2 regions of the Staphylococcus haemolyticus genome follow, and region 1 is predicted to be linked to the other one. Evidence: predicted binding sites of a transcription regulator. Region 1 holds the regulator's gene; the other holds the start of a gene.

The links. Region 1 encodes LexA, which represses DNA repair genes until DNA is damaged. Its sites were predicted from a motif close to CGAACATATGTTCG; they were not measured.
Positions count from the first base shown of each region.
Region 2: a site for LexA is predicted at 9,053-9,066, ahead of cadC (Cd(II)/Pb(II)/Zn(II)-sensing metalloregulatory transcriptional repressor CadC). Genes of this name have one in related genera too.

Region 1 is NZ_CP035291.1:1,518,102-1,534,899, reverse strand. It holds gene EQ029_RS07375 (Cof-type HAD-IIB family hydrolase) at 11-814, shown strand; gene EQ029_RS07370 (hypothetical protein) at 902-1,216, opposite strand; gene EQ029_RS07365 (amino acid permease) at 1,357-2,811, opposite strand; gene EQ029_RS07360 (catalase) at 3,025-4,536, shown strand; gene rpmG (50S ribosomal protein L33) at 4,629-4,778, shown strand; gene rpsN (30S ribosomal protein S14) at 4,959-5,228, shown strand; gene guaC (GMP reductase) at 5,375-6,352, shown strand; gene EQ029_RS07340 (CAP domain-containing protein) at 6,367-7,392, shown strand; gene lexA (transcriptional repressor LexA) at 7,622-8,245, opposite strand; gene sosA (DNA damage-induced cell division inhibitor SosA) at 8,388-8,621, shown strand; gene EQ029_RS07325 (DUF896 domain-containing protein) at 8,745-8,978, shown strand; gene tkt (transketolase) at 9,082-11,070, shown strand; gene EQ029_RS07315 (YneF family protein) at 11,291-11,533, shown strand; gene EQ029_RS07310 (CcdC family protein) at 11,692-12,159, shown strand; gene sbcD (exonuclease subunit SbcD) at 12,520-13,644, shown strand; gene sbcC (exonuclease subunit SbcC) at 13,649-16,684, shown strand; gene mscL (large conductance mechanosensitive channel protein MscL) at 16,739-16,798, opposite strand, start outside.
Region 2 is NZ_CP035292.1:12,477-26,979, forward strand. It holds gene EQ029_RS12805 (SdrD B-like domain-containing protein) at 1-7,824, shown strand, start outside; gene EQ029_RS12295 (IS6 family transposase) at 7,972-8,646, shown strand; partial or broken gene EQ029_RS12300 (helix-turn-helix domain-containing protein) at 8,708-8,815, shown strand; gene cadC (Cd(II)/Pb(II)/Zn(II)-sensing metalloregulatory transcriptional repressor CadC) at 9,110-9,454, shown strand; gene cadA (cadmium-translocating P-type ATPase CadA) at 9,447-11,630, shown strand; gene EQ029_RS12315 (IS6-like element IS257 family transposase) at 11,770-12,444, opposite strand; gene EQ029_RS12320 (YeiH family protein) at 12,518-13,513, opposite strand; gene EQ029_RS12325 (LysR family transcriptional regulator) at 13,628-14,449, shown strand.

The DNA of each region.
Region 1 (16,798 bases):
CACTTCAGATATGAGTAATTATAAAATGATCGTTATGGACATGGACGATACTTTAATTAATAGTGAGAATAAAGTAAGTAAAGAAACTAAAAATTACTTGATAGATATTCAAAACCAAGGCTATAAAGTAGTGTTAGCTTCAGGAAGACCAACTGAAGGTATGCTACCAATTGCAAAAGAATTAGAATTAGATGTTCATGATAGTTATATCATCAGTTACAACGGCGGTAAAACAATCAAAGTAGCAACAGAAGAAGTAGAAGTGAGTCAAAGTGTATCTAAGAAGAATTTTGACCTTATTGTGGATTTTTGTCGTGAACATAACTTTTTAATCCTGACATATCAAGATGGTCATATTATCCATGATGGTGATCATGAATATAGAGATATTGAATCAGAACTTACCGGGCTACCTATGAAACGTGTAAATGATATTAAAGCTTATATTAACGATAGCGTTCCAAAAGCGATGGGCGTTGATTACGCAACAAATATTGCTAAAGTACGTGATGATATGCATGGAAGTTTTAATTCAGAAATTGATGTAACAACAAGTAAACCATTCTTTTTAGAATTTATGGCAAAGGATGTTTCAAAAGGTAATGCGATTAAAGCATTATGTGAAAAATTAAATGTATCATTATCTGAAGTAATTTGTTTTGGTGATAGTTTAAATGATCAATCAATGTTTGAAGTAGTGGGTTGTGCTATCGCGATGGGAAATGCAAATGAGGAACTGAAGGCTATTGCAGACAAAATAACGTTAGATAACGATTCTAATGGTATTCCCGCAGCTTTAAAAACACTTTTGTAATACAAAATAAGGCATGAGTATACGAATGTAGTTTATTTCATCATAATTACCATGATGAATGATCCATTCGATCTCATGCCTTTTTTATTATTTAGCAGTATGTGTCCATTCGTGCTTCCCTTTTGATCGCTTTACATAAGCGTAAACTTGATCAGCAGCATAATCTAAATTTGTATACACTGTAATTGTAAATGCAGACTGGTTTTCTCTGAAAGGTTCAGTACTAAATACATCTTTTAAATGTGTAAATAAATTTTCCATTTGGTCATGTTCAAGACTAGGGTACTCTCTTAATGTACGTTTTAGTAATTGACCATTTTTTTCTTCTAGTGATTGTACTACTATAACGAAACGTTCTTCACTCTTAATGACATCATCAAATAAGTTTGTTTGACCAACCATCTTGCTTTCACCTCTAAGTCATTATCTTTACTACTATTATACTAGATAACTGTTTTTTCGAAAATATCAATATGTTGAAACAAAAAAATGCGAGTCACTAAAAAGGATTTACTATACTTTTAGTGCTCGCATTTTATTATTTAATTTTCTTTATGATAATGATGTGGTGTGATATCCATATCATTTAATTTAACGAACTTCGTTTTTCTTATTAATTTATGAGCTAAGAAAATGAGTCCTAAAATAATAATAGGTAAGATGTTAACGAAAAATTTACCTATATTACCATCGAATAAATCTCCAATTGAATTACCAAAGTATAAGAAAATTAAAGTTGCAAATACTAAAATTGGTCCAAGAGGGTACAATGGTGATTTATAAGGTAAAAGTTGATTGATATCTTGTCCTTGAAGTTTAATAGCTTTACGCAATCTCACTTGTGCCCATGAACTAGCTGCCCAAACAATGATTACCAATGAACCTATAATGTTTAATAAACTAAATACAGCATTTGAATAAAAATTAGCAATAATGATAATTGCAACGATTAGAATATATGTTGTAACTAATGCTCTTAAAGGTAATTTGGATTTTTCATTAAGCTTACTTAAGAACTTTGGTGCTTGTTTTTCATCACTTAAAGAGAATAACATTCTACTAGTGGTGTAAACACCTGAATTTGTCGCAGATAATAATGATGTCAATATAACAGCGTTAATAACTGAAGCGGCAAAAGCAACACCAATTCTGTCAAATACAATTGTGAAAGGGCTTTGTGTTACTGATTCATTTTCATTTAATAATAATGGATCTGTATAAGGAATGATAGCTGCAATAACACCAATTGATAATACATAGAATAATAAAATTCTCCAAAAAACTTGTTTAACAGCTTTAGGCATTGTTTTTTCTGGATTATCAGATTCGCCAGCAGTTACTGCTACAACTTCAGTACCACCAACTGAGAATCCGGCTACTAGTAAAACGCCTAAGAAACCAGATAAACCACCTACGAATGGTGCCTCGCCTTTAGTATAGTTTTCAAAACCGTAAGTATGGCTACCTAATATACCGAAGATCATCAAGAAACCAACAATAATAAATATAATAATAGTTAATACTTTAACTAAAGATAACCAAAATTCAGTTTCCCCAAAAGCTTTTACCGTGAAGATGTTTAATAAAAATACAATTGTGATAAAGATTAAACTCCAAGTAAGTGGACTAAAGAATTTAAATATATCCCAATAATATAAAACGTTTGAAGCTACCATAACATCTACACTGGATACTAATGCCCACATGATGTAGTATAACCATCCCATAGTAAAACCTAGAGAAGGGTCTACGAATCGCGTTGCGTATGAACTGAACGATCCTGAAACAGGATAAAATGTTGCCAATTCACCAATTGACGACATTAAAAAGTAAAGCATTATGCCAATTAATAAATAAGCTAATATAGCGCCACCAGGACCGGCTTGAGCAACAACACTACCTGTTGCTACAAAGAGCCCCGTACCAATTGCGCCACCTATAGCAATCATAGATATGTGTCTTGAGTTAAGACCTCTTTTCATATTGTTATCTTCCATATGATGTCTCCTAATTCTAAATTTAAAATATACAAACCATTTTAATCCTTTTAAGGACAGTATTCAATAACTTTTCAACAAATCAGCTTAAAAATTTTAAATTTTCTGAAATTTTATAGGTTATTAAAAATGTTTTAATTATAGGGGTTATGGGTTTATTATTAGTAGATTCTACATTATAATTATTATAAATAAGTGAAAGGGGAATTAACTATGGCGAAAGATGATAAAAGATTAACTGGTTTGTTTGGGCACCCAGTTTCAGATAGAGAAAACAGTATGACAGCTGGTCCTAGAGGTCCGTTGTTAATGCAAGATGCATATTTCTTAGAACAAATGTCACATTTTGATCGTGAAGTAATTCCAGAACGACGTATGCACGCGAAAGGTTCAGGTGCATTCGGTACGTTTACAGTAACAAATGATATTACGAAATATACAAATGCTAAAATCTTTTCAGAAGTAGGAAAACAAACAGAAATGTTTGCACGTTTCTCAACAGTTGCGGGTGAACGTGGCGCTGCTGATTTAGAAAGAGATATCCGAGGATTTGCACTTAAATTCTATACTGAAGACGGTAACTGGGATTTAGTAGGTAATAACACACCTGTATTCTTCTTTAGAGATCCAAAATTATTTGTGAGCTTAAACCGTGCCGTAAAAAGAGATCCACGAACAAATATGAGAAGCCCTCAAAATAACTGGGACTTCTGGACTGGCGTACCGGAAGCACTACACCAAGTTACAATTTTAATGTCAGATAGAGGTATGCCTAAAGACTTCCGTCATATGCACGGCTTCGGTTCACATACGTATTCTATGTACAATGATGAGGGTGAACGTGTTTGGGTTAAATATCATTTTAGAACACAACAAGGCATTGAAAATTATACAGATGATGAAGCGGCTGAAATTGTAGGTCAAGATAGAGAGTCATCACAACGTGACTTATACGATGCAATCGAAAATGGCGATTATCCAAAATGGAAAATGTACATTCAAGTTATGACAGAGGAACAAGCTAAAAATCATCCAGATAATCCATTTGATTTAACTAAAGTTTGGTATAAAGGTGATTACCCATTAATTGAAGTGGGTGAATTTGAGCTAAATAGAAATCCTGAGAATTATTTCATGGATGTTGAACAAGCTGCTTTTGCTCCAACAAACATTATTCCTGGTCTAGATTTCTCACCAGATAAAATGTTACAAGGACGTCTATTCTCATATGGTGATGCGCAACGTTATAGATTAGGTGTCAATCATTGGCAAATTCCTGTTAACCAACCTAAAGGTGTTGGCATTGAAAATATGTGTCCATTTAGTCGTGATGGTCAAATGAGATTCCTTGATGGAAATCAAGGTGGTGGACCTCATTATTATCCAAATAATAAAGGTGTTTACCAATCACAACCTGAATATAAAAAACCAGCATTCCCAGTAGATGGAGACGGTTATGAGTACAATCAAAGACAAGATGATGATAATTACTTTGAACAACCTGGTAAATTGTTCCGTTTACAATCTGATGATGCTAAAGAAAGAATCTTTACTAACACAGCAAATGCAATGGATGGTGTGAGTGAAGACGTTAAACATAGACATATTCGTCATTGTTATAAAGCTGATCCAGAATATGGTAAAGGTGTTGCCAAAGCATTAGAAATCGATATTAATGATGTTGATTTAGAAGGTACTAACGACGAAACTTACGAGAATTTTTAATAGTACTAAAAAATTAGATTGCGTAGAGCATTTTAATATGGTAAAATTTTAAATCGTAAGTATTCCTAGTTAAATGAGAAAGGATGTTAATTATGCGCGTTAATGTAACATTAGCTTGCACAGAATGTGGCGATCGTAATTATATTACTACTAAAAATAAACGTAATAATCCTGAGCGTATTGAAATGAAAAAATATTGCCCAAGATTAAATAAATACACGCTACACCGTGAAACTAAATAATCTCTTATCTTTTAAATACGACATTAAAGATAAACTTAGAGCTTGCCGAAGTATAATAATCTTATACTTCGGTTTTTTTAATTATTTAAATGAAATTAAGTCATCAGTCTTGTAAATTTAAAATCATGTGTTATTATATAAAACGTAATAATTACGATTTAAAAAACAGGAGTGAAATATATGGCAAAAAAATCTAAAATTGCTAAAGAAATGAAAAGAGAAAAATTAGTTAATCAATATTATGAATTACGTAAAGAATTAAAAGCTAAAGGAGATTATGAAGCATTACGTAAGTTGCCACGTGATTCTTCACCAACGCGTTTAACTCGAAGATGTAAAGTAACAGGACGTCCAAGAGGTGTATTAAGAAAATTTGAAATGTCTAGAATTGCTTTTAGAGAACATGCACACAAAGGACAAATACCTGGTGTCAAAAAATCAAGTTGGTAAAATGCAAATCTAGTACTTTAGTCCATTTACAAGACAATTAAAAAATTGTAAAGTATATAAGGGTGAGAAAATGAATGATTTTTATATTTAATATACTAAACGTTCGTTTTTACTTAATAAATAAGATTGTATAGGGGCTAAAAAGTATGAAAATTTTTGATTATGAAGATATTCAATTAATTCCAAATAAATGTATAGTTGAAAGTCGTTCAGAATGTGATACAACTGTCCAATTTGGACCGAAAACATTTAAATTACCTGTTGTTCCAGCGAATATGCAAACTGTTATGAGTGAAGAATTAGCTCATTGGTTCGCAAAAAATGATTATTTTTATATTATGCATCGATTTGACGAAGCAGCTCGTATTCCATTTATTCAAAAAATGCAAAAAGACGGATTGTTTGCTTCTATTTCTGTAGGTGTTAAAGCAAATGAATTTAAGTTTATAGAAGAATTAGCTGACAAACAATTAGTTCCTGAATATATTACGATTGATATAGCTCATGGTCATTCAGATTCAGTTATTAAAATGATTAAACACATAAAAAAATATATTCCAAAAACATTTGTAATTGCTGGAAATGTTGGTACGCCAGAAGGTGTTAGAGAACTTGAAAATGCAGGTGCAGATGCAACTAAAGTTGGTATCGGACCAGGTAGAGTTTGTATCACAAAAATAAAAACTGGTTTTGGCACTGGTGGTTGGCAATTAGCAGCATTAAATATTTGTAGTAAAGCAGCGCGTAAACCTATAATCGCTGATGGTGGCTTAAGAACACATGGCGATATTGCTAAATCAATTCGATTTGGTGCAAGCATGGTAATGATAGGATCTCTATTTGCGGCTCACGAAGAATCGCCAGGTGAAACAGTTGAATTAGACGGCAAACGTTATAAAGAGTATTTTGGTAGTGCATCTGAATTCCAAAAAGGTGAACACAAGAATGTTGAAGGTAAAAAAATGTTTGTTGAACATAAAGGATCATTAAAAGATACTTTAGTTGAAATGCAACAAGACTTACAAAGCTCGATTTCATATGCAGGTGGAAAAGATTTAAAATCATTAACAACTGTCGATTATGTTATAGTGCGAAATTCAATTTTTAATGGGGACAAGGATTAAAACTTGAGTGGTAGGTGTATGTTATTAAAAAATTTCTTTTGTTTTCTTTGGTGTTATTAGTTGTAGCTTTATTCATACCATTAAAGGAAAATCAAACACTAGTAAAATTACAGAATGACGTAAGAAGTAAAGTTCAGCAAGTTATGAATCAAGATTCGAGTTTAAAAAACAATACGCTCAAAACACCTACAGAACAGGACTTTGCTATTAATAATATTCAGATGAATATGTCTAAAGACAAAGTTGAAAATCAATTGGGGAAACCTAAAAGAGTAACATCTAATGAATATGGCGCTAAATGGTATACCTATTACAATAATGATTACGATAATTTCATAATGGTTAGCTATTTAGGAAATAAAGTCAATGCTTTATATAGTAATCAAAATGTCATTACATCTAAATCTAAGGTAAAATATAACACCCCTAAAAATGTTGTTGAGGATAGACTTGGTAAACCTTTAAAGGAAATTGTTAAAGGTAGATACCGTGTTGATATAAGTAGCGATGAGTATGATGTTTTCCATGAAGATAATATTTATACAACTGTTTTTTATGATAAACATAATGACAATGGTGTTACTGCATTACTTCAAGTTAGTGATGCCATGGAAAAAAGGTTGACTCAACATTACGGTGCGCCATCTTCAACATTAGAACAAAGCTTTGAATATCAAAATTATGATTTAGTTAATTCTGAGCGTAAACAGCATGGGTTGAATACACTTAGTTACTCAAAAGATGTCTCCAATACAGCAAGAAATCATAGTGAAGACATGGTAAAACAAAATTACTTTGATCATAACAATTTAGATGGTGAATCTCCTTTTGATCGATTAAAAGATGATGACATTGATTTCAATGTGGCAGGTGAAAATTTAGCGTATGGGCAACAAAATAGTATATTTGCTCATGAGGGGTTAATGAATTCACTTGGTCATAGAAAGAATATATTGAATACAAATTTCAGTACTCTAGGCGTAGGCGTTGATTTTAATGAAAAACGACAACCATATTGGACAGAAAATTATACGGGCTAAGTGTTTTAACGAGACTTATTAAGGGTATCTTTTTGTTGATAAGGAAGTTGATATTATGACAACTAAAGATGTTAATAAACTAGATATTCTAGATAAGGTTAAAGAAATTTTGAATAAAAAAGAAAATGAAAAGCAAAAGAACTAGCGAAGTTTACATTGTAGACTTTGCTAGTTCTTTTTATATAGAAATATATAAGAGAGAGGTTAACGTAAATTTTAGAAATTAAAACTACAGTTCTCTGTATAAACCAATAACTTTACCGATAACAGTAACGTTATCAAGATAAATAGGACTCATTGTACTATTTTCAGGTTGTAATCTATAACGTGTTTTTTCTTTATAGAAGCGTTTAACTGTTGCTTCATCATCTTCAGTCATCGCAACAATGATGTCTCCATTTTCAGCAATGGTTTGGCTTCTAACTATAACTTTATCTCCATCTAAAATACCTGCCTCAATCATACTTTCACCCACAACATTTAAAATAAAAATATCACTATTGTGAGTTGATGTTAAATGTTCTGGTAAAGGGAAATATTCCTCAATATTTTCAACTGCAGTAATCGGAATTCCGGCAGTAACTTTACCAATTACAGGAACATAAATTGTTTCCTCCATATTAACTGCATCGTTAGTTTGTTCGCTAACAATTTCAATGGCTCTCGGTTTCGTAGGGTCTCGTTTAATATATCCTTTTTCTTCCAGTCTAGATAAATGACCATGAACAGTTGAACTCGACGCTAACCCTACTGCTTCACCAATTTCTCGTACGCTTGGTGGATATCCTTTAGTTTGTACTACATGTTTAATATAATCGTATATTTCACTTTGACGTTTAGTTAATTCTCTCATATATAGGCACTCCCTAATTTTATTTAACTATATTATAGCACTGATTTTAATATTGAACAAACATTTGTTCGTTTTTATGTTGACTAAGAACAGATGTTCTGTTAAAGTATTTATACAAACAAATGTTCTAGAGGTGAAAGTAATGTTTAATAAATATAAAAATAAATTATTAACTAATATAGCTGTTGTATCAATATCTTGTGTTGTTTTTATAGTATTTTTCATGAATTTATATCATAACGCTCAAATGGAACGAACGTACGAAATAACTGACCATACTATTTCTAAAAAGGCAATTATTAAAGATGATAATAAGAACGTAAATACTACAAATGGGGAACAAAATAACTACAAAGTGTTCGCATTTGTAAGATGATTATAAATTTGAGGTCTGTCAAAGCTATTTAAATGTCAATAGCTTTTGTCCAGACCTCTTTTTTGTTATATTTTATGAAGTAAAAGAGAAAATATTAATGGGAATATAGAAAGAGTGATAGTTATGTCTAATGATAATTTAAATATAGATAGAATTAATGAGCTTGCTAAAAAGAAAAAGGAACAAGGTTTAACTGAAGCTGAAGCTAAAGAGCAATCGAAATTACGTAAGAAATACCTCGAAGCATTTAGAAAAGGGTTTAAACAACAAATTGAGAGTACAAAGGTGATAGATCCTGAAGGTAATGATGTAACACCTGAAAAATTAAAAAAGATACAAGAACAAAATAAAGATTAGTAAATATTAGATTATAGTTCGTTCAGTTTAAACGATTATCAATTTCAATATTTTTAAGTTATAATATACGAAAGATGATTAAAGTAGAAGGGAAGTATTAGAGATGTTTAACGAGAAAGATCAACTAGCGATTGATACGATTAGAGCTTTAAGTATTGATGCAATCGAAGAAGCTAATTCAGGTCACCCTGGATTACCTATGGGAGCAGCACCAATGGCTTATACTTTATGGACACGCCACTTAAATTTTAATCCTCAATCTAAAGACTATTTTAATAGAGACCGCTTCGTATTGTCGGCTGGACATGGCTCTGCGCTATTATACAGCTTGTTACATGTTTCAGGCAGTCTTGAATTAGAAGAATTAAAGCAATTTAGACAATGGGGTTCTAAAACACCTGGACACCCAGAATTTAGACATACTGATGGTGTTGAAGTTACTACTGGCCCACTTGGACAAGGCTTTGCTATGTCTGTAGGTATGGCTTTAGCTGAAGACCATTTAGCTGGTAAATTTAATAAAGATGATTTCAATATAGTTGACCACTATACTTATGTGCTAGCTTCTGATGGTGATTTAATGGAAGGTATTTCTCATGAAGCTGCTTCATTTGCTGGCCATAACCAATTAGATAAACTAATTGTTTTATATGATTCAAACGATATTTCATTAGATGGCGAATTAAATAAAGCCTTCTCTGAAGATGTTAAGAAACGATTTGAAAGTTACGGTTGGAATCACATATTAGTAAAAGATGGTAATGATTTAGACGCTATCGATAAAGCAATAACTAAAGCTAAATCTCAAAATGGTCCAACTATGATTGAAGTTAAAACAATTATCGGTTATGGTGCTCCAAACGTGAGTGGTACTAATGGTGTTCATGGTGCACCACTAGGTTCAGATGAGAGAAAATTAACTTTTGAAGCATATGGTTTAGATCCTGAGAAACGTTTCAATGTGCCAGAAGAAGTATATGAAATTTTCCAAACAACTATGTTAAAACGTGCAAATGAGCATGAAGATGCATGGAAAGCATTACTAGAAAATTATTCTAAACAATATCCAGAATTAGCAGATGAATTTAAATTAGCTATTAGTGGTAAACTACCTAAAAACTATAGAGATGAATTACCACGCTTTGATAGCGATCATAATGCAGCAACACGTGCTGATTCAGGTGAAGTAATTCAAGCATTAAGTAAATCAGTTCCGTCATTCTTTGGTGGTTCTGCTGACTTAGCTGGTTCTAACAAATCTAACGTTAAAGAAGCGACTGATTATGATAGAAATACACCTGAAGGTAAAAATATATGGTTTGGTGTACGTGAGTTCGCAATGGGTGCAGCTGTAAATGGTATGGCAGCACATGGTGGATTACACCCTTATGGTGCAACATTCTTTGTATTTAGTGACTACTTAAAACCAGCGTTGCGTTTATCAGCTATCATGGGATTAAATTCAACATTCATCTTCACACATGATTCAATCGCTGTAGGTGAAGATGGACCTACTCATGAGCCTATTGAACAATTAGCGGGCTTAAGATCAATACCAAATATGAATGTCATTCGTCCAGCTGATGGAAATGAAACAAGAGTAGCATGGGAAGTAGCTCTTGAATCAGAACAAACACCAACTTCTTTAGTATTAACTCGTCAAAATCTACCATATTTAGATGTAGATGAAGAGACAGTTGAACAAGGTGTTCGTAAAGGTGCTTATGTTGTTTTCGAAACTGAAACTAAACCTGAGTATCTATTACTTGCTACTGGTTCAGAAGTTAGCTTAGCAATTGAAGCAGCTAAAGATTTAGATAAACAAGGTAAAGGTGTACGTGTAGTATCAATGCCTAACTGGTTTGCTTTTGAACAACAACCAGAAGAATATAAAGAGTCTGTAATTCCTAAAGAAATTACTAAACGTGTTGCAATTGAAATGGCATCACCATTAGGTTGGCACAAATATGTAGGCACTGAAGGTAAAGTGATAGGTATTGACCAATTTGGTGCAAGTGCCCCTGGCGACTTAGTCGTAGAAAAATATGGTTTCACTAAAGAAAATGTATTAAATCAAATTCGCACATTTTAATATTAGATAAGAAATTAGAGAACTGAGAAGGCTTTCATTGGAAAGTCTTCTTTAATTTGAATGAGCAATACAAAATAATTTTTAAGTTAACTAAAAATAAGTATTACATTTGTTTAAGTATTTGTTATGATAACAAATGGATGCAGAATTACTAACTAGCTCTTGAAAATAGAATAGTAATTTAGTAAAATTCAGTAGGATATAGAAAGTGGGTGAAACAATGGCAACATGGTTAGCAATTTTATTAATCATTGTAGCGCTTATCGGTGGACTAGTTGGTGGTTTCTTTTTAGCACGTAAATATATGATGGATTATTTGAAAAAAAACCCACCTATTAATGAAGAAATGTTACGTATGATGATGATGCAAATGGGTCAAAAACCATCGCAAAAGAAAATCAATCAAATGATGACAATGATGAATAAAAACATGGATCAAAACATGAAAAGTTCAAAAAAATAATTTTTAAATGGATTGTAGTACCTTTAAGGTTTACAATCCTTTATTTTTGTAGTAAAACAACTTTAGTGTTATTTAAAAAGAAAAATATTTAAAAATCTAAATAAATTACAATGAGTAATAAAGAGTAAGGGTTTATGAATATATAAGAAGGTGTAACGTTGGCGTATTTAATTTTTTCTGTTGTATTTGCTTTATTTATGGGTATAGTAGTAATTTTTATTCGAATGAAAGCTCAAAACTTTCCTGTTAATGAAAAGAAAATTATATTACCTCCATTTTTCATGGCTACAGGCGCATTGATGTATGTGATTCCGTACTTTAGATTGACTGGTACTGAAATTTTAGAGTCAATTATTCTAGGTGTCTTATTCTCATCTGTTCTTATATGGACAAGTCACTTTGAGGTACACGGTACTGAAATTTATATGAAGCGCTCAAAAGCATTTCCAATCATTTTAATTTCTTTATTAATTATACGTACTGTAATTAAAATATTTATCAGTAGTAAAATTGATCCAGGTGAAATTGGCGGCATGTTCTTCTTACTTGCGTTTAGCATGATTGTTCCTTGGAGATTAGCTATGTTATATAAATATAAAAAGTTGAAAAGAGCAACTGTCAAATAATTGAATAATGATTAAAAAATGATGTATTTTAAATTACTTTGAAAATTTTAGTATAGCCTGGGACATAAATCAATATCTCAGGCTATAATTACATATTGGAAGTAGTTGACTGAATTAAAAATACACCTGTAACTAACTTTTTTAATTCTAGTCAACCTTGCGGGGTTGAGCGGGGCCCAACAAAGAGAATTTCAAATTAGAAATTCTACAAGTGATGCAAGTTGGGGTTATTAATAGCTGCTTAATAACATAGGTGGGACAATGAATTTAAATTAATCATTGTTCCATCTTTTTTAGTTTGAACAATAGTGTGATTCAAGATATAATATACACGAACAAATGTTCTAAAGGGAGGCCATTATGAAGGTTATTCACACTGCTGATTGGCATTTAGGTAAGATTTTAAATGGTAAGCAATTTTTAGAAGATCAACATTATATATTGAACAAACTTATTGATAATTTGAAGGAAGAGAAACCAGATGTTCTGGTTATTTCGGGTGATATATATGATACGTCTTATCCTAGTAAGGAGACCATTAGACTTTTTGAAGAAACGATTAAAATTATAAATGTAAATATGAAAATTCCTACAATTATAACCAATGGGAATCATGATGGTAGAGAAAGATTAAATTATGGGTCAACATGGTTTGAGTTTTCACAATTATATATTAGAACGCAACTAGAATTAATGTCTACACCTATAACTATTAATAATATTAACTTTTACACACTTCCTTTTGCCACTATTAGTGAAATTAAGGCTTACTTCGATGATGATGATATCAAGACATATGAGCAAGCAACTCAAAAGTGTATTAACCACATTTCGAAGATTATAGACCCGAATCAAATTAATATTTTAATTGGCCATTTAACTATAAAAGGTGGTAAAACATCAGAATCTGAAAGGCCACTTACAATTGGAACAGTTGAAAGTGTAGAAAGCGCTAACTTCAATATTTTTGACAAAGTACTATTAGGACATCTTCATCATCCATTTAGTATTACAGATAATATTGTTGATTATAGTGGTTCGTTATTACAATACTCATTTTCTGAAGTGAACCAGGCCAAAGGATACAAAAAATTAATGATTAATTCAAAAGGTGACATAAATACTAAGTTTGTACAATTAAAACCTTTAAGAGAGTTAGAGGAAATTGAAGGTGACTACTCGGCTGTTATACAAGGCGACGTTCCTGTGAAAAATAAAGATAATTATTTTCACTTCAAACTTAAAAATATGTCTCATGTTACCGACCCTATCATCCACCTTAAACAGATATACCCAAATACACTTTCGCTTAGTAATATCACTTTTGAAAATCATAATAAATCAACGTACGCAGATTTTAAAACTACAGATGACCCTACAATAATTAAAAATTTCTACAAAACAATTACGGATGAAGATTTAACAAACTATCAAGAGAAGAAAATACATCAATTATTAAATCAAGTTATCAATAGGGAGGACTAAATAATTGAGACCAACTAAATTAATACTTAATAATTTTGGACCTTTCATACATGAAGTTATTGATTTTGAACAAATAAATAAAGAACAGTTATTTTTAATAAGTGGAAAAACTGGTTCGGGAAAAACTATGTTATTTGATGGCATTGTTTATGCGCTATTTGGTAAGGCTTCTACAGAAGGTAGAAATGAGGGGGAATTACGAAGTCATTTTGCAGATGGTAAATCCCCAATGAGTGTAGAATATGAATTTAAAATTAACGATAAAAAATTTAAAATATCTAGACAGGCTGGATTTATTAAAGAGGGGAATACTTCCTTAACACCTGGTAAACTTGATGTTTTTGAATTTGATGAAGAAAGTCAGCTTTACGAACTACGAGAGAGTAAAATCAGCTCTGGTAATGGTTTTATCAAAGATTTGTTAGGTATCAACGCTGAACAATTTAGACAATTATTCATATTACCTCAAGGAGAATTTAAGAAATTTTTAGTATCTAATAGTTCCGATAAACAAAGTATTTTAAGAACATTATTCAATAGTATCCGTTTTGAAGAGATGCAAAATTTATTGTTAAATCAAGTTAAAGACGAGAAGAAACAAATAGAATCACGTTATAGTCGGATTCAAATACTTTGGGAAGATATTGAAACATTTGAGAATGATGAATTAATTCAATTTAAATCTTTGAATAGTATGCAAACCAAAGACATTATTAAAGCAATACCTCAGTTTGAACTAGTAGGTCAACACTTAAATGAAGAATATGAACAATTAAAATCTGAACACAATGATGCGCTTGAAGCTATAAAAAGAAAAATTGAAGAAAACAATAAATTAATAGAATCACTTAAAGAACTCGATCGAAATAAAGATAAGAAAGTGCAACTAGAAAAAAACAAAGATAGTATTGAAAAATTAAAAGCTGAATTACGTAAAATTATTGAAATTAAACCCTTGAGTCAATTGTATAATCAAAGAAACACAAAAGAACAAAAATATGAAAATACTAAGGTTAAGCTAAATTCTATTCTTGAAGAGTTAAATGAACTTAATGTTAAATTAGAGAAATTTAAGAAAGAAAAAGAAATTTTAAATGAACAATTAGAAGATATTAACATTAAGTCTGAATATATTGATAAAACTAAACAGTTTTATTCAAACATAAATAAGTATCGTGAAGCTTTTAACGAAATTAAACAAAATGAAACATACTTAAAAGAGAATAATCAAAAGCAAGAAGAAAATAAGAATTTAATTGATAAATTAAATAATGATATAGCTAAAATAGATGTTAATAACGAGAATATTGACGAAATAACACAGGAGATATTCCAATTAACAAACACTTTTGATAAAAAAGTGACTTTGAGAGAAAACAAGAAAAAATACCAATCTTTAAGTCAAAAATACAACGAAACAGAGAATAGTATTAAAAAGACTAAAGAACAAATTTCAGATTTAAAACTTCAATTAGAAAATATAGACAAGTCAAATATAGATTTAAATGATAAACAAACATTTATTCAAGAAATTCAAAATGCACTTCATGTTGGAGATACATGTCCTATATGTGGTAATGAAATTGAGTCTCTCAATGAACATATTAAGTTTGATGAAATTGCTAAGAATCAAAATTTAATAAAAGAGGTCAATAATCAGTTAAATAAAAAAATAAATGAGTTAACTAAACTTGAAACCACTTCTGATTATATTAGTAATCAAATGAGTGAGTTAGAAATAAATGATGATGAAATTAGTGATATCAACGAAATAGAACAACAATTAAGAACTAAAAATAAGGAAAAAGAAAAACTACAAATTCAAATTAAGCAACGTGAAAAGTTAAAAAGTGCACTAGATAAGCATAAAGATATTAAACATAGCTTACAAATTAAGCATGAAAAACTTTTATCATTGAAGCATCAATTTGAAACACTAATAAATGAATTTAAAAGCTACACTAATTATGATGAAACTAATAAATTTGAACAGTGCTTTAAGCAATATGAACAAATAGTAACTGATTATGTATCTAAGAGCGAAGTATTAGAGAAAGAAATAAATCAAACAAAACAACAAATTGAAATCGAAACAAATAATTTAAACAATAATAAATTAGCTATTAAAGAACTTGAACAAGAAATTAGTGGTCATAGCGATGAAATTAATCAAGAAATGAAGCGAATTGGACTAAATTCATACAAGGATGTTGAAATTTTATTATCTAAATTAGAAAACAAAGAGCAAATTGAAATGAAAATTCAGCAATATGAGCATGATCATCAAAAACTTACTTTAGAGATTGAACGACTATCTAAACTTACAAAAGATAATAAGTCTGAATCAGTTGAAAAATTGGAAGCTACAAAAACTGAAATTGAATCCAACTATAATAAGTACGTTGAAGCGAGTGCTACAATTCAATATCAAGTACAGAATAATAAAGACAAATTTAATAGTATAATGGATCATATAAATTATTTAGAGAAAGAATTAAAAGAACAACAAGAAATCTTTGAATTATCAGAGGTACTATCAGGAAAAAATAGTAAAAAATTGACGCTTGAAAACTATGTGCTTATTTATTACTTAGAACGAATCATCCATCAAGCAAATATTCGTTTGGAACGCATGAGTGGGGAAAGATATCAGCTAAAAAGAAGAGAATCTATATCTCATGGTTATAGTGGTTTAGAAATTGAAGTGTTTGATTTTCATTCAAATAAATCTAGACATATTAGTTCATTATCAGGTGGTGAAACGTTCCAAGCATCTCTAGCTTTAGCGCTAGGATTGAGTGAAGTAGTTCAACAAGAATCTGGAGGTATTACCCTTGAGTCAATGTTTATAGATGAAGGCTTTGGTACGTTAGATCAAGAAACATTAGAAACTGCTTTAGATACTTTGGTGAAATTAAAAACTTCAGGCAGGATGGTTGGTATCATATCTCACGTTAGTGAACTTAAACAACGCATTCCATTAATACTTGAGGTAACATCGAATCAATATCAAAGTCATACTCGATTTAAGTGGAATTAAAAAAGACCGTATGGCAAAATTAATTCAATATTGTCATACGGTCTTAAAATATGATTATTTAGCTCTTAACAAATCGCGGATTTCTGTTAATAAAACAGTATTTTCTTCGATTTC
Region 2 (14,503 bases), on a different replicon from region 1:
GACTCTAAAACAGATGAAGCAACGACACAAAGTACAAAAGAACAACCAAAAGAAGAGTCATCTTCAACAACAGAACAACCTTCAACGCAACAAGACTCTAAAACAGATGAAGCAACGACACAAAGTACAAAAGAACAACTAAAAGAAGAGTCATCTTCAACTACTTCTTCAAAAAATAATACAACTCAAGATACAACATCTAATAAATTAGATAGCTCAGAAGCAAGCCCATCAGATGCAACCAAACAATCAAATAATTTAACTGATACAACTGGCAAGTCATCTACTACAGATGCCCTATCTATTACTTCAGATAGTTCAGTTGCAAATAAACAAGCATACACAAATGATATGGTAGATAATTTAAATGCAGGTACAAGTAATAATAAAGACGCAATCGTTGATGCAGTAAGTAATGATGTGAATTTAGAAACAGCAACACAAGATCAAATTGATAATGCAGTTGTAGCTGAAACAATTAAAACAGACTTTTCAAATCCGGATTATGGATTAGCTAGTCCGTTTATGACATTAGTAGCCGTAGCGCCAATGTCAACAGCATCAACAGATAGTACACCAACTACTTTTGCCTTAAATAGCACTGATACTACATCAAGTACAGGTGGATCTTTAGTAAATGATAAAATTCATATTACAAATGCTAGTTTGACACTTAATAAGAAAAATAATCAACATGATAACAATACGGTTTGGCCAACAAGCAATGAGCAATTAAAATTATCTGCTGATTATGAATTGGATAACAGTATTAAAGAAGGAGATACTTTTACTATAAAGTACGGTGATTACATTAGACCTGGTGCTTTAGAACTTCCGGCTAAAAATACACAATTACGTAGTAAGGAAGGCTCAATTGTAGCAAATGGTGTTTATGATGAAACAACAAATACAACTACATACACTTTTACTAATTATGTAGATCAATATCAAAACATTACAGGTAGCTTTAATCTTTTAGCGACACCAAAAAGAGAGACAGTAACTACAGATAAACAAACTTATCCTATGAATGTTACTATCGCTAATCAGGAAGTTAGTGAAAACTTCGTAGTAGATTATGGTAATAAAGAAAATGATATTACAAATGCAGCAGTAGCAAATGTTGATAATGTAAATAATCAACATAATGAAGTTGTTTATTTAAATCAATCTGGCGATAGAATTTATGATGCAAAATACTTTTCAATAGTTCAAAATGGTACTTTTATACCTAATGAGGTAAAAGTATATGAAGTGTTAGATAGTAATGTTTTAGTAGATAGCTTTAATCCAGATTTAAATGGATCTGCAGTTAAGGATGTGACTAGTAAATTTACACCTCAATATAGTCTTAATAATACTAGAGTAGACATAGATCTGAACCGTAGTAATTTGAACAAAGGAGCACGTTATATTATTACTCAAGCGGTTAAACCGTCAGGTACTGGTAATGTTAGTACAAATTATGAGTTAACACGTTACGGTAATGAAGCCTCAAGATATCCAACAGGTACTAAAAGTACAACCGTCAGTTATATTAATGGCTCTTCAACAGCACAAGGAGATAACCCAACATATAATCTTGGGGACTATGTATGGTTAGATAAAAATAAAGACGGTATCCAAAATGATGACGAAAAAGGTATTCCAGGTGTTTACGTCATTCTTAAAGATAGTAATAACAAAGAATTACAACGTGCAACAACAGATGACACAGGACGTTATCAGTTTAATAACTTACAAAATGGAACATATAATGTTGAATTTGTTATTCCTAATAATTATACTCCGTCACCATCAAATACAATTGGGAATGATAAAATTGATTCGGATGGTCAAAAAGATGGAGATTACAATGTAGTGGTAGCAAAAGGTATCATTGATAATGCTGACAATATGACTGTTGATACAGGATTTTATGAAACACCAAAATATAATTTAGGCGACTATGTGTGGGAAGATACTAATAAAGACGGAATCCAAGATTCTGATGAAAAAGGGATCGCAGGCGTAACTGTTACATTGAAAGATGATAATGGTAACGTATTAAAAACAACAACAACAGATGAAAGTGGTAAATATCAATTTACTGGTTTAGAAAATGGAACGTATACAGTAGATTTTGAAACGCCAAAAGACTATAAACCAACATCTGTTAATTCTGGTAATGATAATGAAAAAGATTCTGATGGCACAACAACAACTGCCATTATTAAAGATGCAGATAATGAAACGATAGATTCAGGATTTTATAAACCAACATATAATTTAGGTGACTATGTATGGGAAGATACTAACAAAGATGGTATTCAAGATTCTGATGAAAAAGGAATCGCAGGTGTGACTGTTACACTAAAAGATAGTGATGGTAATACAATTGGTACAACAACAACAGATGAAAGTGGTAAATATCAATTCACTGATTTAGAAGATGGAACGTATGAAGTTTCTTTCACAACACCTGAGGACTATACACCTACAACAGTAAATGCTGGAAATGACGAAAAAGATTCTGATGGTTTAACAACTACAGGTGTCATTAATGGTGCTGATAACTGGACATTGGATAGTGGATTCTATAAAACACCAAAATATAATTTAGGCGACTATGTATGGGAAGATACTAATAAAGACGGAATCCAAGATTCTGATGAAAAAGGGATCGCAGGCGTAACTGTTACATTGAAAGATGATAATGGTAACGTATTAAAAACAACAACAACAGATGAAAGTGGTAAATATCAATTTACTGGTTTAGAAAATGGAACGTATACAGTAGATTTTGAAACGCCAAAAGACTATAAACCAACATCTGTTAATTCTGGTAATGATAATGAAAAAGATTCTGATGGCACAACAACAACTGCCATTATTAAAGATGCAGATAATGAAACGATAGATTCAGGATTTTATAAACCAACATATAATTTAGGTGACTATGTATGGGAAGATACTAACAAAGATGGTATTCAAGATTCTGATGAAAAAGGAATCGCAGGTGTGACTGTTACACTAAAAGATAGTGATGGTAATACAATTGGTACAACAACAACAGATGAAAGTGGTAAATATCAATTCACTGATTTAGAAGATGGAACGTATGAAGTTTCTTTCACAACACCTGAGGACTATACACCTACAACAGTAAATGCTGGAAATAATGACGAAAAAGATTCTGATGGTTTAACAACTACAGGTGTCATTAATGGTGCTGATAACTGGACATTGGATAGTGGATTCTATAAAACACCAAAATATAATTTAGGCGACTATGTATGGGAAGATACTAATAAAGACGGAATCCAAGATTCTGATGAAAAAGGGATCGCAGGCGTAACTGTTACATTGAAAGATGATAATGGTAACGTATTAAAAACAACAACAACAGATGAAAGTGGTAAATATCAATTTACTGGTTTAGATAGTGGTGACTATATTGTACATTTTGATAAACCTGAAGGCTTAACTCAAACTATTACAAACTCAGGCAGTGATGATGAAAAAGATGCTGATGGTGAAGAAGTACATGTAACTATTACTGATCATGATGACTTCAGCATTGATAACGGATACTTTGATGAAGACAGCGATTCAGATAGCGACAGTGATTCAGACTCAGACAGCGACTCTGATTCAGACAGCGATAGCGACTCAGACTCTGACTCAGACAGCGACAGCGACTCTGATTCAGATAGCGACAGCGATTCAGATAGCGACAGCGATTCAGATAGCGACAGTGATTCAGACTCAGACAGCGACTCTGATTCAGACAGCGATAGCGACTCAGACTCTGACTCAGACAGCGACAGCGACTCTGATTCAGATAGCGACAGCGATTCAGATAGCGACAGCGATTCAGATAGCGACAGTGATTCAGACTCAGACAGCGACTCTGATTCAGACAGCGATAGCGACTCAGACTCTGACTCAGACAGCGACAGCGACTCTGATTCAGATAGCGACAGCGATTCAGATAGCGACAGTGATTCAGATTCAGACAGCGATAGCGACTCTGACTCAGATAGCGACTCAGACTCAGATAGCGACTCAGACTCAGATAGCGATAGCGACTCTGATTCAGATAGCGACAGCGATTCAGACAGCGATAGCGATTCAGATAGCGACTCTGATTCAGATAGCGACTCTGATTCAGACTCAGACAGCGACTCTGATTCAGACAGCGATAGCGACTCTGACTCAGACAGCGACTCTGACTCAGACAGCGATAGCGACTCTGACTCAGACAGCGACAGCGACTCTGATTCAGATAGCGACAGTGATTCAGACTCTGACAGCGACTCTGATTCTGACAGCGATAGCGATTCAGACTCTGACAGCGACTCTGATTCAGACAGCGATAGCGATTCAGATAGCGACTCTGATTCAGACAGCGATAGCGACTCTGACTCAGACAGCGATAGCGATTCAGATAGCGACTCTGATTCAGATAGCGACTCTGATTCAGACTCAGACAGCGACTCTGATTCAGACAGCGATAGCGACTCTGACTCAGACAGCGATAGCGACTCAGACTCAGACTCAGACAGCGACTCTGACTCAGACAGCGACTCTGATTCAGACAGCGATAGCGACTCAGACTCTGACTCAGACAGCGACAGCGACTCTGATTCAGATAGCGACAGCGATTCAGATAGCGACAGTGATTCAGATTCAGACAGCGATAGCGACTCTGACTCAGATAGCGACTCAGACTCAGATAGCGACTCAGACTCAGATAGCGATAGCGACTCTGATTCAGATAGCGACAGCGATTCAGACAGCGATAGCGATTCAGATAGCGACTCTGATTCAGACAGCGATAGCGATTCAGACTCAGATAGCGATAGCGACTCAGACTCTGACTCAGACAGCGACAGCGATTCAGATAGCGACAGTGATTCAGACTCAGACAGCGACTCTGATTCAGACAGCGATAGCGACTCAGACTCTGACTCAGACAGCGACAGCGACTCTGATTCAGACAGCGACAGCGATTCAGACTCAGACTCAGATAGCGATAGCGACTCTGATTCAGATAGCGACAGTGATTCAGACTCAGACAGCGACTCTGACTCAGACAGCGACAGCGACTCTGATTCAGATAGCGACAGTGATTCAGACTCAGACAGCGACTCTGATTCTGACAGCGATAGCGATTCAGACTCTGACAGCGACTCTGATTCAGACAGCGATAGCGATTCAGACTCAGATAGCGATAGCGACTCAGACTCTGACTCAGACAGCGACAGCGACTCTGATTCAGATAGCGACAGTGATTCAGACTCTGACAGCGACTCTGATTCTGACAGCGATAGCGATTCAGACTCTGACAGCGACTCTGATTCAGACAGCGATAGCGACTCTGACTCAGACAGCGACTCAGACTCAGACAGCGATAGCGACTCTGACTCAGACAGCGATAGCGATTCAGACTCAGACTCAGATAGCGACTCTGACGCAGATAGCGATAGCGACTCTGACTCAGACAGCGATAGCGATTCAGACTCAGATAGCGATAGCGACTCAGACTCAGACTCAGACAGCGACAGCGACTCTGATTCAGATAGCGACAGCGATTCAGACAGCGATAGCGATTCAGATAGCGACTCTGATTCAGATAGCGACAGTGATTCAGACTCAGACAGCGATAGCGATTCAGACTCAGACTCAGATAGCGACTCAGACTCAGATAGCGATAGCGATTCAGACTCAGATAGCGATAGCGACTCAGACTCAGACAGCGACAGCGACTCTGATTCAGATAGCGACAGTGATTCAGACTCAGACAGCGACTCTGATTCAGATAGCGACTCTGATTCAGACTCAGACAGCGACTCTGATTCAGACAGCGATAGCGACTCTGACTCAGACAGCGATAGCGACTCTGACTCAGACAGCGATAGCGATTCAGACTCAGACTCAGATAGCGATAGCGACTCTGATTCAGACAGCGATAGCGATTCAGACTCAGATAGCGATAGCGACTCAGACTCAGACTCAGACAGCGACAGCGACTCTGATTCAGATAGCGACAGTGATTCAGACTCTGACAGCGACAGCGACTCTGATTCAGATAGCGACAGCGATTCAGACTCTGACTCAGACTCAGACAGCGACTCAGACTCAGACAGCGACTCTGATTCAGACAGCGACAGCGATTCAGATAGCGACTCAGACTCAGACAGCGACAGCGATTCAGATAGCGACAGTGATTCAGACTCAGACAGCGACTCTGATTCAGACAGCGATAGCGACTCAGACTCTGACTCAGACAGCGACAGCGACTCTGATTCAGACAGCGACAGCGATTCAGACTCAGACTCAGATAGCGATAGCGACTCTGATTCAGATAGCGACAGTGATTCAGACTCAGACAGCGACTCTGATTCTGACAGCGATAGCGATTCAGACTCTGACAGCGACTCTGATTCAGACAGCGATAGCGACTCTGATTCAGACAGCGATAGCGACTCTGACTCAGACAGCGACAGCGACTCTGATTCAGATAGCGACAGCGATTCAGACAGCGATAGCGATTCAGACTCAGACTCAGATAGCGACTCTGATTCAGACAGCGACTCTGATTCAGACAGCGATAGCGACTCTGACTCAGACAGCGATAGCGATTCAGACTCAGACTCAGATAGCGATAGCGACTCTGATTCAGACAGCGATAGCGATTCAGACTCAGATAGCGATAGCGACTCAGACTCTGACTCAGACAGCGACAGCGACTCTGATTCAGATAGCGACAGTGATTCAGACTCTGACAGCGACTCTGATTCTGACAGCGATAGCGATTCAGACTCTGACAGCGACTCTGATTCAGACAGCGATAGCGACTCTGACTCAGACAGCGACTCAGACTCAGACAGCGATAGCGACTCTGACTCAGACAGCGATAGCGATTCAGACTCAGACTCAGATAGCGACTCTGACGCAGATAGCGATAGCGACTCTGACTCAGACAGCGATAGCGATTCAGACTCAGATAGCGATAGCGACTCAGACTCAGACTCAGACAGCGACAGCGACTCTGATTCAGATAGCGACAGCGATTCAGACAGCGATAGCGATTCAGATAGCGACTCTGATTCAGATAGCGACAGTGATTCAGACTCAGACAGCGATAGCGATTCAGACTCAGACTCAGATAGCGACTCAGACTCAGATAGCGACAGCGATTCAGACTCAGATAGCGATAGCGACTCAGACTCAGACAGCGACAGCGACTCTGATTCAGATAGCGACAGTGATTCAGACTCAGACAGCGACTCTGATTCAGATAGCGACAGCGATTCAGATAGCGACAGTGATTCAGACTCAGACAGCGACTCTGATTCAGACAGCGATAGCGATTCAGACTCTGATTCAGATAGCGACTCTGATTCAGACAGCGATAGCGATTCAGACTCTGATTCAGATAGCGACAGTGATTCAGACTCAGACAGCGATTCAGACTCAGACGCAGATAGCGATAGCGACTCTGATTCAGATAGCGACAGCGACTCTGATTCAGACAGCGATAGCGACTCAGACTCTGACTCAGACAGCGACAGCGATTCAGACTCAGACAGCGACTCTGATTCAGATAGCGACTCTGATTCAGATAGCGACAGTGATTCAGACTCAGACAGCGACAGCGATTCAGACTCAGATAAAGATCATAATGACAAAACAGATAAATCAAATAATAAAGAATTACCAGATACTGGTAATGATGTTCCAAATAATGGCACATTATTTGGCTCACTATTCGCTACACTTGGTGGATTATTCTTAATTGGCAGACGTCGTAAAAACAAAAATAATGAAGAAAAATAATAAATAAACTTTATATTTACACAGTGAAAAATAAAACCAGGCCTTTCATGGCCTGGTTTTATTTTAAATACTATGATATAGATTGATAGAGGTTCTGTTGCAAAGTTAATTTTATAGTATAATTTTAACAAAAAAGGAGCGTTCTCTATGAATTATTTTAGATATAAGCAATTTAATAAAGATGTAATAACTGTAGCCGTTGGCTATTACTTAAGATACGCGCTTAGTTATCGTGATATATCTGAAATACTAAGAGAACGCGGCGTTAACGTTCATCATTCAACGATCTACCGTTGGGTTCAAGAATATGCTCCTATTTTGTATCAAATTTGGAAGAAAAAGCATAAAAAAGCTTATTATAAATGGCGCGTTGATGAGACATACATTAAAATAAAAGGAAAATGGTGCTATTTATATCGTGCCATTGATGCAGATGGTCATACATTAGATATTTGGTTACGTAAGAAACGAGATAATCATTCAGCATATGCGTTTATTAAGCGACTTATTAAACAATTTGATAAACCTCAAATGATAATTACAGACCAGGCACCTTCGACGAAGGTGGCAATGTCTAAGTTGATTAAAGATTTTAAACTTAATCCCGACTGTCATTGTACATCTAAATATCTTAATAACCTCATTGAGCAGGATCACCGTCATATTAAAGTGAGAAAGACGAGATATCAAAGCGTCAATACGGCAAAGAATACACTCAAAGGTATTGAATGTATTTATGGTCTATATAAAAAGAACCGTAGGTCTCTTCAGATCTACGGATTTTCGCCGTGCTACGAAATTAATCACATGTTGGCCAGTTAAGGGAATACTACCATGTTAAAATGATAATTAGTTATATTTTTTCTGACTTTGCAACAGAACCGTTGTAGAGATGTTGGAAGAAGGTCAAGCAATTAGTAAAATTGCGAAAGAAGTGAATATAACAAGACAGACTGTTTATAGAATTAAACACGATAATGACTTGATTTAATAAACTTTACTTCGATGTAAATGAGAGCTTCTCATAGCGTCCCAAAACGGATGATAATAATCGATTATGAGCTTTTAAAGACAAGAAAAGAGAGTGCAAATATGCTCTCTCTTTTTTCTATATTCTTTTTCTCAATAACGTTCGTTTTTGAGACTAGAATTTTATGCCCTACTTACTTCTTTTATTTTCATTCAAATATTTGCTTGTATGATGAGTCGAAAATGGTTATAGTATACTCAAATAAATATTTGAATGAAGATGGGATGATAATATGAAAAAAAAGATACTTGTGAAATTTTTTGTTATGACGAAGAAAAGGTTAATCGAATACAAGGGGATTTACAAACAGTTGATATTTCTGGTGTTAGCCAAATGTTAAAGGCTATTGCCGATGAAAATAGAGCAAAAATTACTTACGCTCTGTGTCAGGATGAAGAGTTGTGTGTTTGTGATATAGCAAATATCTTAGGTGTTACGATAGCAAATGCATCTCATCATTTACGTACGCTTTATAAGCAAGGGGTGGTCAACTTTAGAAAAGAAGGAAAACTAGCTTTATATTCTTTAGATGATGAACATATCGGGCAGATAATGATGATCGCCCTAGCACATAAGAAAGAAGTGAAGGTCAATGTCTGAACAAAAGGTTAAACTAATGGAAGAAGAAATGAACGTCTATCGGGTCCAAGGATTTACATGTGCAAATTGTGCAGGAAAGTTTGAGAAAAATGTTAAAAAGATTCCAGGCGTTCAAGACGCAAAAGTAAACTTTGGCGCTTCTAAAATTGATGTATATGGAAATGCATCGGTTGAAGAACTTGAAAAAGCAGGTGCTTTTGAGAATCTAAAAGTATCTCCTGAAAAACTAGCGAATCAAACGATACAAAGGGTTAAAGATGACACTAAGGCTCATAAAGAAGAGAAAACACCATTTTATAAAAAACATAGTACATTGCTGTTTGCCACACTACTAATTGCTTTTGGTTACCTTTCTCACTTTGTAAATGGAGAAGATAACCTCGTAACTTCCATGTTATTTGTAGGTTCTATTGTAATTGGCGGATATTCATTATTTAAAGTCGGTTTTCAAAATTTGATACGCTTTGATTTCGACATGAAAACCCTGATGACCGTTGCCGTTATTGGAGCTACCATTATTGGTAAATGGGCAGAGGCATCTATTGTTGTTATTCTCTTTGCAATCAGTGAAGCACTTGAACGCTTCTCTATGGACAGAGCAAGACAATCCATACGTTCATTGATGGATATCGCCCCAAAAGAAGCACTAGTTAGACGAAATGGTCAGGAAATAATAATCCATGTGGACGATATCGCTGTGGGTGATATCATGATTGTCAAACCAGGGGAGAAAATTGCCATGGATGGAATCATTGTGAATGGCTTGTCGGCTGTCAATGAGGCAGCTATAACAGGAGAATCTGTTCCCGTCTCCAAAGCGGTAGATGACGAAGTATTTGCAGGTACGCTTAACGAAGAGGGACTAATTGAAGTAAAAATCACCAAATACGTAGAAGATACAACCATTGCCAAGATTATTCATCTTGTTGAAGAAGCACAAGGGGAGCGTGCTCCAGCCCAAGCATTCGTTGATAAATTTGCGAAATACTACACTCCGATCATTATGGTTATTGCAGCCTTGGTTGCAGTCGTTCCACCCCTATTCTTTGGTGGCAGTTGGGATACATGGGTTTATCAAGGATTAGCAGTTCTTGTAGTTGGATGTCCTTGTGCATTAGTTATTTCTACTCCAATCTCGATTGTCTCGGCAATTGGAAATGCAGCGAAAAAAGGTGTGTTGGTTAAAGGTGGTGTCTATCTCGAGAAATTAGGAGACATTAAGACAGTCGCATTTGATAAAACAGGAACACTGACAAAAGGTGTACCAGTGGTAACAGATTTTGAAGTATTAAATGACCAAGTGGAAGAAAAAGAGCTATTCTCTACCATTACAGCTTTAGAATATCGTTCACAACATCCACTTGCTTCAGCAATAATGAAAAAGGCAGAGCAAGATAATATCCCTTATTCTAATGTACAAGTGGAAGAATTCACTTCGATTACTGGGCGAGGTATAAAAGGGATTGTAAACGGAACTACTTACTATATTGGAAGTCCAAAACTTTTCAAGGAATTAAATGTTTCCGATTTTAGCCTTGGGTTTGAAAACAATGTGAAAATCCTACAAAACCAAGGAAAAACAGCCATGATTATTGGAACGGAAAAAACAATTCTCGGCGTAATTGCCGTTGCAGATGAGGTTCGTGAAACAAGTAAAAATGTGATTCAAAAACTTCATCAGTTAGGTATCAAGCAAACAATTATGCTGACAGGTGATAATCAAGGTACTGCAAATGCAATCGGTACACATGTAGGCGTTTCTGATATTCAGTCTGAATTGATGCCACAGGATAAATTAGATTATATTAAAAAAATGCAATCGGAGTATGATAATGTAGCTATGATTGGCGATGGCGTTAATGATGCTCCAGCACTTGCTGCATCTACTGTTGGAATTGCAATGGGCGGTGCTGGAACGGATACTGCAATTGAAACAGCTGATATTGCATTAATGGGAGATGATTTAAGTAAGCTTCCATTTGCAGTAAGACTCAGTCGAAAAACTTTAAATATCATTAAAGCTAACATCACTTTTGCTATCGGAATTAAAATAATTGCCTTACTATTAGTTATCCCGGGATGGTTAACTCTTTGGATAGCGATTCTTTCCGATATGGGAGCTACTATTTTGGTAGCATTAAATAGTTTACGACTGATGAGAGTGAAGGATAAATAGGTAGAAAACAGAATAGTAAGGTCACGCTGTGCGCAATTCAAGGGGGGCTTTTCAATTTGAAGAAAAGTCCTACCCCTAAAAGGTTCTGTTGCAAAGTAAAAAATATAGCTAACCACTAATTTATCATGTCAGTGTTCGCTTAACTTGCTAGCATGATGCTAATTTCGTGGCATGGCGAAAATCCGTAGATCTGAAGAGACCTGCGGTTCTTTTTATATAGAGCGTAAATACATTCAATACCTTTTAAAGTATTCTTTGCTGTATTGATACTTTGATACCTTGTCTTTCTTACTTTAATATGACGGTGATCTTGCTCAATGAGGTTATTCAGATATTTCGATGTACAATGACAGTCAGGTTTAAGTTTAAAAGCTTTAATTACTTTAGCCATTGCTACCTTCGTTGAAGGTGCCTGATCTGTAATTACCTTTTGAGGTTTACCAAATTGTTTAATGAGACGTTTGATAAACGCATATGCTGAATGATTATCTCGTTGCTTACGCAACCAAATATCTAATGTATGTCCCTCTGCATCAATGGCACGATATAAATAGCTCCATTTTTCTTTTATTTTGATGTACGTCTCATCAATACGCCATTTGTAATAAGCTTTTTTATGCTTTTTCTTCCAAATTTGATACAAAATTGGGGCATATTCTTGAACCCAACGGTGGACCGTTGAATGATGAACGTTTACACCACGTTCCCTTAATATTTCAGATATATCACGATAACTCAATGCATATCTTAGATAGTAGCCAACGGCTACAGTGATAACATCCTTGTTAAATTGTTTATATCTGAAATAGTTCATACAGAAGACTCCTTTTTGTTAAAATTATACTATAAATTCAACTTTGCAACAGAATCACATATAACATGTTACCTTATTTAAACATTATAGAAGTAACTAAGAGAGTCACACCAGACAGACAAATTGAAGTTATACATATTACTATGAAAGGTTTAAGTGCCTTTGAAATAACTTCTTTTAAAACGATATTCAATCCTAGAGCAACCATCGCCATTAACATACATACCGTTGTAATAACATTTATAATATTCATAAGTAATGAAGGAATAGGAATAAATGTATTGACACAAGCCATTAAGATAAAGCCAATGAGAAAATAAGGAATATCGACTTTTTGTTGTACTTGACTTGAGTGTGACTTATAACGCATATACAAAATTAAGACAATGCTTAATGGAATAAGTAAAAACACACGGCCTAATTTTCCAAGTAAAGCAAATGTCATTGCCTCTGGTCCGCCAATATCTGCTGCTAAGACGACATGAGCGATTTCATGTAGGCTGATACCTGTCCAAGCGCCATAAGTTATAGTAGGTATGTTAAAAATAGCCTCGATAGCTGTATAAATAAGTGCAAATATAGTTCCAATTAGTGCAATAATACCTACACTTATTGCAGTGTCTTTTTCTTTAGATTTTAAGATTGGTGCTGTAGCTGCAATAGCTGCAGCTCCGCATACTCCTGTACCAATACCAAGTAGTATAGAGATATCTTGATTTCCTTTAATAATTTGATTCAAAATTAAAGTTAAACTTATTGAAAAGATAATTACGATAATATCAATAAGTAGTAATTTCCAGCCTTTACCTAGAATATCTCCCATATTTAATTTTAACCCATATAAGATAATCGCAAATTTCAATAAACGTTTCGATGCAAACGTAATACCTGGGCGAATATGCTCAGGATAACCTATGACTTGGCGGTATATCATCGCAAAAATGATGGCAATAGCTAATGCCCCAATCGTATGTAAAATAGGAAATTTAGCTAATATATAACTGATTATTGCAATCGTAAATGTAAACATAATACCTTTCATAAATGAAGCCTGCGTTATTGATTTCATATGTACTTTCACCTCGATATAAAATCTTAGCACGTTATTGTTATAGCGTTAAATAAATAATAAGTATAGTATATATATCAAAAATGTTATATTAGACTTAAAGGAGAATGATGCATGGATCCGTATAAGGTATTAATTGAAGTAATGAAAACAGAAAGTTTTACTAGAGCAGCAGAAAATTTATATACTTCGCAGCCTTCTGTGAGTCGTGATATTAAACGTTTAGAATTAAAATATAATGTTAAAATATTTGAATTTAAATCTCCATATTTAAAACTAACTAGAGATGGCGAAAAGCTATTACAATATGCATTGCAACGGGAAAGTATTGAACAAGAATTATGGCAAAACTTAACATCGGAATCTGAAATCATCTCAGGCACCTTAACAATTGGAAGCAGTTATACATATGGTGAATATTTATTATCAGAACAGCTTACCCGTCTTATGCAACAATACCCTAAGTTACATATTCATTTACGTGTTAATAATTCAGATTCTGTTATAAATGATATTAAACACAACAGAGTAGATATAGGTATTGTAGAAAAGGAAATTCAAGACAATGTAATAAAATGTAAGAAAATAATAGAAGATGAAATGGTGTATATTTACAAAAAATCGGTTCAACCTAGAATGGATATATGTTTCGTTAGAGAAAAAGGGTCTGGAACAAGGTTTTATCAGGAAGTAGGTCTTACTGAGTTAAAATTAAATCCATATTTGATAGAAATTAATAATATTAAGATTATCAAACAAATGGTAGAGGCTGGAAATGGGTTTGCGATTATTTCAAAATCAGCAATTCATCCCGAGGATTATGAAAAATTAATGATAACAACTTTAAATGTGAAACGTCACTATTACCTTGCTCAACATGTTGATAAATATATTGATAAAAATATTAGAGCTGTCATTGAAATGATTATGAAGTAGAGTATGTAAAAAAGCCGAGGCTAGGATTATGTCCCAGCCTCTTTTTAGAAAAGA